Regions from separate parts of the Acidaminococcus sp. CAG:542 genome, predicted to be linked through region 2. Evidence: a T-box and tRNA genes for the amino acid it is inferred to sense, from the RefSeq annotation. Region 2 holds a T-box; the other holds one or more tRNA genes.
The links. The T-box of region 2 lies ahead of ileS (isoleucine--tRNA ligase). A T-box ahead of a tRNA ligase gene usually reads a tRNA of that ligase, here a tRNA-Ile.
Positions count from the first base shown of each region.

Region 1: it has a tRNA-Ile gene. The T-box ahead of ileS (isoleucine--tRNA ligase) is inferred to sense a tRNA for this amino acid. The anticodon was not compared.

Region 1 covers NZ_FR902078.1:12,017-15,738, reverse strand. Annotated here, with positions in the region: partial or broken gene QVO43_RS10195 (RNA polymerase sigma factor region1.1 domain-containing protein) at 1-524, shown strand, start outside; gene rpoD (RNA polymerase sigma factor RpoD) at 579-1,775, shown strand; tRNA gene QVO43_RS05975 (tRNA-Ile) at 1,815-1,889, shown strand; gene glyQ (glycine--tRNA ligase subunit alpha) at 2,111-2,983, shown strand; gene glyS (glycine--tRNA ligase subunit beta) at 2,989-3,722, shown strand, end outside.
Region 2 covers NZ_FR902054.1:10,427-14,148, reverse strand. Annotated here, with positions in the region: gene ileS (isoleucine--tRNA ligase) at 1-1,737, opposite strand, end outside; T-box leader at 1,834-2,046, opposite strand; gene QVO43_RS03810 (TrmH family RNA methyltransferase) at 2,089-2,871, opposite strand; gene QVO43_RS03805 (potassium channel family protein) at 2,868-3,527, opposite strand; gene QVO43_RS03800 (TrkH family potassium uptake protein) at 3,544-3,722, opposite strand, start outside.

The sequences.
Region 1 (3,722 bases), on a different contig from region 2:
TGACTGAAAAAGAAAAGAAAGAATTGGAGCCGCAGCTGACTGCCACGGCAGCAGAGAAAGGACAGAGTGAGGCCCAGCCCACGGCAGTGGGGAAAGCCAAGGCTGCTCCCAGAAAGAAGAAGGCGGCAAAAACCACGGGAAAGGCGGGTTCAGGAACGAAAACCAGAAGCAAGGCAGGCAAGAAAGACAAACCCAAAACCGCGGCGGAATACCTGGCGGAATTCGAAGCGCTGGCCAAAAAGAATCACGGCGTTCTCACCTACAAGGAAATCCAGGACCGGCTGCAGAACGAAGACACCGTCTCTGTAGATGAGATGGATGCCATCTATTCCAAACTGGCTGAAAAGAACATTGAAGTGGTGGATGACGGAGCCGAAGATGAGGAACCGGAAACCATCGATGAAGACGAACTGAAAGTGGACGAATCGGAACTGGCCAACCTGTCCGTTCCGGAAGGGGTCATTGTGGATGACCCGGTCCGCATGTATCTGAAGGAAATCGGCCGGGTGCCTCTTTTGGCCGGGGATGATGAAATCAAACTGGCCAAACGGGCCGACAAAGGCAACCAGGCCAAAGTCATCCTGAAAGGGGACAAGCCGGACGGGGAATTCCCGCCGGTGAACAAACGGCTGTCCATCGGCAAGCTGCTGGACGAGGCCAATGAACTGCTCACCAGAGAAGGCATCTGGGTGGACAACCGGAGCGTTTCCCTGACCTACCGGAAGGCCCAGCTTCTGTCCAATACGGATCACATCCTGGATACGGAAGACTACCAGAACCTGGTGAAGGCTTTCACCATGGACGAAAAGAAGCGGCTGAACCGGCTGCTCCAGGAAAACAAATACAAGGTGGCCCATACGGTGAAGTCCGTCCACCCGGACGATCCGGCGGAAGAAGCCGAGGAAAGCACCCTGGGGACTCTCCAGGAACTGTTTGCCGTGATCGACGACAAAGCCCTCCACCAGAAAGTGGATGAGGAAACCAAGAGCAAGATCGAAGAAGCCAAAAAACGCTTCAGCCGTCTCCTCCACCGGATGGAATTCTGCGGGGACAACGCCAAGAAATGCCTGTCCGAAGCCAACCTCCGGCTGGTGGTCAGCATTGCCAAACGGTATGTGGGCCGTGGGATGCTGTTCCTGGATCTGATCCAGGAAGGGAACCTGGGGCTGATCAAGGCTGTGGAAAAGTTCGATTACAACAAGGGATTCAAGTTCAGTACCTACGCCACCTGGTGGATCCGGCAGGCCATTACCCGTGCCATTGCCGACCAGGCCCGGACCATCCGGATCCCGGTGCACATGGTGGAAACCATCAACAAGCTGGTCCGGGTATCCCGGCAGCTGCTGCAGGAACTGGGACGGGAACCGACCCCGGAAGAAATCGCCAAGGAAATGGACGTGCCTGTGGAACGGGTCCGGGAGATCCAGAAAATCGCCCAGGAACCGGTTTCCCTGGAAACCCCTATCGGGGAAGAAGAAGACTCTCACTTGGGAGACTTCATCGAAGACCAGGAGGCTCCGTCTCCGGCGGATGCCGCCTCCTACACCCTGCTCCAGGAACAGCTGGGCAAGGTGCTCCAGGAACACCTGAGCGCCCGGGAACGGAGAGTGCTGGAACTGCGGTTTGGCCTTATGGACGGCCGTACCCGTACCCTGGAAGAAGTGGGCCAGTATTTCGGGGTCACCCGGGAACGGATCCGGCAGATTGAAGCCAAGGCCCTGCGGAAACTCCGGAGCCCCAAACGGAGCAAACCCCTGAAGGAATTCCTGGAATAATTGACAGAATTTCCTTTTCTGGTTTATAATTTTAGCATTGGGCCTATAGCTCAGCGGTAGAGCCCCCGGCTCATAACCGGTTGGTCCAAGGTTCGAATCCTTGTGGGCCCACCAACTGAAAAATCCAGGCGGAACTTGACAAGTTCCGCCTGATTTGTTATAGTTCCTCTGTAATACGCAATGAGGGGGTTGGCATCCCTGAGCGTTCGCTTCACAAGAGAGGCCGCTTTCGGGCGGCAAACAGGGTGGAACCGCGGAACAACCTCCCGTCCCTGTAATGTAGAGTATCCTGTCTATATTACAGAGACGGGAGTTTTTGTATAGGAGGAGAGAAAATGGATTTTCAGACCATCATTTTGAACCTGCAGAAGTACTGGGCCAACCAGGGCTGCATCATGGCTCAGCCTTATGACGTGGAAAAGGGCGCCGGGACCATGAACCCGTCCACCTTCCTGCGGGTACTGGGGCCGGAACCCTGGAACGTGTGCTATGTGGAACCTTCCCGCCGTCCTGCTGACGGCCGGTACGGGGACAACCCCAACCGTCTGTATCAGCATCACCAGTTCCAGGTGATCATGCAGCCGTCCCCCAGCAACATCCAAGAACTGTACTTGGAAAGCCTGCGGGAACTGGGCATCCATCCGGAAGAACATGATATCCGGTTCGTGGAAGACAACTGGGAATCTCCCACCCTGGGGGCCTGGGGTATGGGCTGGGAAGTTTGGCTGGACGGGATGGAAATCACCCAGTTCACCTATTTCCAGCAGGTGGGTTCCATCGACATCAAACCGGTGGCTGTGGAAATCACGTATGGCCTGGAACGGCTGGCCATGTACATCCAGGGGGTGGAAAACGTCTACGACCTCCAGTGGGTGGGGGATGTGACCTACGGGGATGTGTTCCACACCAACGAAGTGGAACAGTCCCGGTACAGCTTTGACATCGCCGACATCGACCTGCTGTTCGACCTGTTCGACAAGTACGAAAAGGAAGCCAAACGGGTCATCCTCACCGGCAACATCCGTCCGGCTTATGACTATGTGCTGAAATGCTCCCACACCTTCAATCTGCTGGATGCCCGGGGCGCCATCAGCGTCAGCGAACGGACCAACTACATTTCCCGGGTGCGGGCACTGGCTCGGCTGTGTGCGGCGGCCTATGTGGAACAACGGGAAAAACTGGGATTCCCCATGCTGAAGAGAGGGTAATGGATATGGCAAATTTATTATATGAAATCGGAACGGAAGAAATGCCGGCCCAATACATGCCCGGCATCCTGAAGGAATACAAGGAACTGGCCGGGAAGAAACTGGCCGAAGCCCGGATCCCCTTCAGCACGGTGAAAGTGTACGGGACTCCCCGCCGGATGGCTTTCCTGGCGGAAGGGGTAGCGGAAAAACAGGAAGACTCCAATGTGGAAAGCAAGGGGCCGTCCCTGAAGATTGCCTTTGACAAGGAAGGGAACCCCACCCGTGCCGCCCAGGGATTTGCCCGGGGCCAGGGTGTGGATGTAAAGGACCTGGTCCAGAAGGACGGCTATGTGTATGCCGTGAAGCATCTGGAAGGCAAAAAGACCATCGACCTGCTGCCGGCCATCCTGGATGACATCCTCCATTCTCTGAACTTCCCCAAAACCATGCGGTGGGCTGACTATGATTTCGGGTTCGTCCGTCCTTTCCGCTGGATGGTGGCTCTCCTGGATGACCAGGTGATCCCGGTGGAAGCCAACGATGTAAAGAGCGGCAGAGAAGCCCGGGGCCACCGGTTCCTGAGCAACCATCTGATCACCATCCCGGACGCTGCTTCCTACGAAAAGACCATGGAAGACAACTTCGTCATGGTGGACGTGGACAAACGCCGGGAAACCATCCGGAAACAGATCGAAGACCTGGCTGTGGCCGAAGGAGGCAAAGCCGCCATTTCTCCGGACCTGCTGGAAGAAGTCAC
Region 2 (3,722 bases):
GGTCAGCACGCTCCGGTAGGGAGCCTTGCCGGTGACGGCCACACTGGTCAGAAGGGAGCTCTGGAACCAGCCTCTGTGCTGGTCACTGCCTTCCAGGTACATGTCCGCGGGCCAGCTCAGTTCCGGACGGCGCTTGCATACCCCCATGTGGGAGGAGCCGCTGTCGAACCACACGTCCATGATGTCCTTTTCCTTCCGGAAGTGGGTGCCCCCGCATTTGGGGCATTTGGTCCCTTCCGGCAGCAGTTCTTCGGCGGTGTGGTTCCACCAGGCGTCGCTGCCTTCTTTATCGAAAATGGTGGCGATCTTTTCCACCGTGTCTTCGTTGATCAGAGGTTCCCCGCAGTCTTCGCAGTAGAAGATGGGAATGGGCACGCCCCAGACTCTCTGCCGGGAAATGCACCAGTCATGCCGGTCGGCCACCATGTTGTGGATCCGGGATTCCCCCCAGCTGGGGATCCACTGGACGTCTTCGGAAATGGCCTTCAGGGCTTCATCCCGGAACCCGTCCACGGAAGCGAACCACTGCTCGGAAGCCCGGAAGATAATGGGGTTCTTGCAGCGCCAGCAGTGGGCGTACTGGTGATGGATGGTCTTTTTGCCCAGGATGGCGTTCTGTTCCGCCAGATGTTTGATCACCAAGCCGTTGCTGTCAAAGACGAACTTGCCTTGGAACAGTTCCCCGGCTTCTTCAGTGAAGCAGCCCTTCTGGTCCACCGGGCACAGGATGGGCAGCTTGTATTTCAGACCGGTGAGATAGTCCACGTCCCCATGGCCGGGAGCCGTATGGACGCAGCCGGAACCGGCTTCCTTGTCCACATAGTCAGCCAGCACCACCAGGGATTTCCGGTGGTTGTATTCCGGGAAGGGATGTTCGCATTCCGCATATTCAAAGGCACGGCCTTTGGTGGTCCCCAGCACAGGGCCGAATTCCACCCCGCATTCCTGGGCCACTTTGTCCACCATATCGGCGGCCATGATCAGCACTTCCCCGTTGTATTCCACCCAGGCATAGTCAAAGTCCGGGTTCAGGGCCACAGCCACGTTGGCAGGAATGGTCCAGGGGGTAGTGGTCCAAATCACCATATAAGCTTTTTTGCCCTTGGCGGCTTCCGGAGTCAGCCCGTTGTCTTTTACCAGCGGCATCTTCACGAAAATGGTGGGCGTCTTCTGGTCGGCGTATTCGATTTCCGCTTCGGCCAGGGCAGTTTCGCAGTGAGGGCACCAGTATACGGTCTTCTTCCCTTTATAGATGTAGCCCTTGTTGGCCATGGTGCCGAACACCCGGATCTGTTCCGCTTCGAAATGAGGATCCAGGGTTACATAGGGATGGTCCCAGTCGCCCAGCACACCCAGCCGTTTGAAGTCCTTCCGCTGGGTGTCGATCCACTGGAGGGCATATTCCCGGCACATTTTCCGCAGTTCCACCGGGGACAGCTTGTGACGGTCCACCCCGGTGGCCTTCAGGCAGGCATGTTCGATGGGCATGCCGTGGGTATCCCAGCCGGGGACGTAGGGGGTGTCATAGCCCTGGGCGTATTTGTATTTGATGATGATGTCCTTCAGGACCTTGTTCAGGGCATGGCCCATGTGGATCTTGCCGTTGGCGTAGGGAGGTCCGTCGTGGAGGACGAACTTCTTGTGGCCTGCATGGAGCTTCTGTTTTTCTCCATAGATATCATTTTTATACCAGAAATCCAGGAAATCCGGTTCCCGTTTGGGCAGCCCTGCCCGCATGGGGAATTCCGTTTCCGGAAGATTCAGGGTTGCTGCGTACTTGTCGTCTTTCTTGCTCACTCTTGCACACCTCCAAAAAAATAAATCCCGTCCCCCGAAAGGGACGGGACAAAAGGGCCCGTGGTACCACCCTCATGACAGCTTTGCTGCCACTCTTGTATGGGATAACGGTCATAACCCGGGTCCCCTACTGCTGGTTCAAAGACCGGCTCCAGAGTGATCTTCCGCAAAAGGCCTCCTGTCCGGGCTCCCACCCTCCCCGGATCGCTGTACCAGCCAGAAGCGTACTGTCTCTGTCATCGCCTGTTGGTTTGAAATTCGTGTTTATTATACACTTCTTAGACCCGGTGGTCAACTGGAAAAGGAGCGGGCCGCCTGGAACATTACGATGCCCCCGGCTACAGCCACGTTCAGGCTTTCCGCCTGGCCGGCCATGGGGATCTTCACCTTCTGGTCCGCGGCTTTGAGGAGCTCCGGGGACACCCCTTCCGCCTCGCTGCCCAGCACCAGGGCGGTCTTGGCCGGCCACTGGAGCTTCGTCATGTCTTCCGCCCCTTCCAGGGCCGTGGCCCACAGGGCGTATCCGTTTTTCCGGCACCAGGTTTCCAGGTCCGCCGGCTCCACCCCGGTAAGCACCGGCAGGTGGAACAGGGACCCCATGGTGGACCGGACCACCTTGGGATTGTACAGGTCCGCCGTATCCTTCAGCAGCACCACCCCGGCGGCCCCCAGGGCATCGGCAGTGCGGATCAACGTCCCCAGGTTCCCCGGGTCCCGGATCTGGTCCAGCACCAGCACGAATCCCCGGTCCGGGGCAAAATCCCCCAGGTCCCGGGGCCGGATCTCCACCAGGGCCGCCACACTCTGAGGGTCTTCGGTGGCGGTGATCTTCTGGAGCACCGGCAGGGGCACTTCATACCAGGGCAGGCTGCTTTCTTCCGCCTTTTGTTCCCAGCCTTCCGGCAGCCGGGTAAAGAACAGGGCCCGGATATTCCATTGGGAAGCCAGGGCTTCTTCCACTGCCCGTTTCCCTTCCAGCAGGAACAGGCCTTCCTTCTGGCGGTATTTTTTCATTTTCAGGGAAGCCGCCCGCTTCACCAGGTCATTCTTCAACGATGTCAGGGTACTGATCATATGCCGTCCTCCAGGGCTTCCACACTTTTCCGGCTGCCGATGACCACCAAAAGGTCCCCTTCCGCAAGGGGCTTGGTGGGTTCCAGGGTCATTTCCGTGGAGCCGTCCTGGTGTTTGATGGCCACCACGTTCACCTGGTACTTCCGGCGCACGTCCATTTCCGCCAGGCTTTTCCCAGCCATTTTGGGGCTCAGGTTCACTTCCATCAGGCAGATGTTGTCGGACAGTTCCACAAAATCCAGGATATTGGTGTAGGCCAGGTTGTGGCCCACCCGGCGTCCCATGTCCCGTTCCGGATAGATGATCTTGGTGGCTCCCAGCTTCTTCAGCATCTTCCCGTGGATGGGATTGGAAGCCTTGGCCACAATGGTCTTCAGCCCCGCTTCCCGGAGCAGCATGGTGGCCAGCAGGCTGGGTTCCAGGGTGCCGATGGCCACGATCCCCACGTCGAAATTCCGGATCCCCAGGCTGTTCACCGTCTTTTCGTCGATTACGTCGCAGACCACCGCATGGGTCAGTTTGTCCGCCATGTTTTCCACCACATCTTCATTGTTGTCCACGCCCAGGACCTCGTGACCCAGGGCAGTGAGGGTTTCCGCCACACTGCTGCCGAACCGGCCCAATCCCCAGACGATAAATTGCTGTTTGTTTTTCATGATATCCCCATAACTCCTAACCGATGATGATATGTTCCTTGGGATAATGGATGTGTCCCGAAGGTTTGTTGGCCGCCAGGGCCAGGGCGAAGGTCATGAACCCTACCCGGCCTGCATACATGGACAAAATCAGGATGATCTTGCTGGCGGTGCCGATATGCTGGCTGAGCCCGGTGGACAGCCCCACCGTGGCAT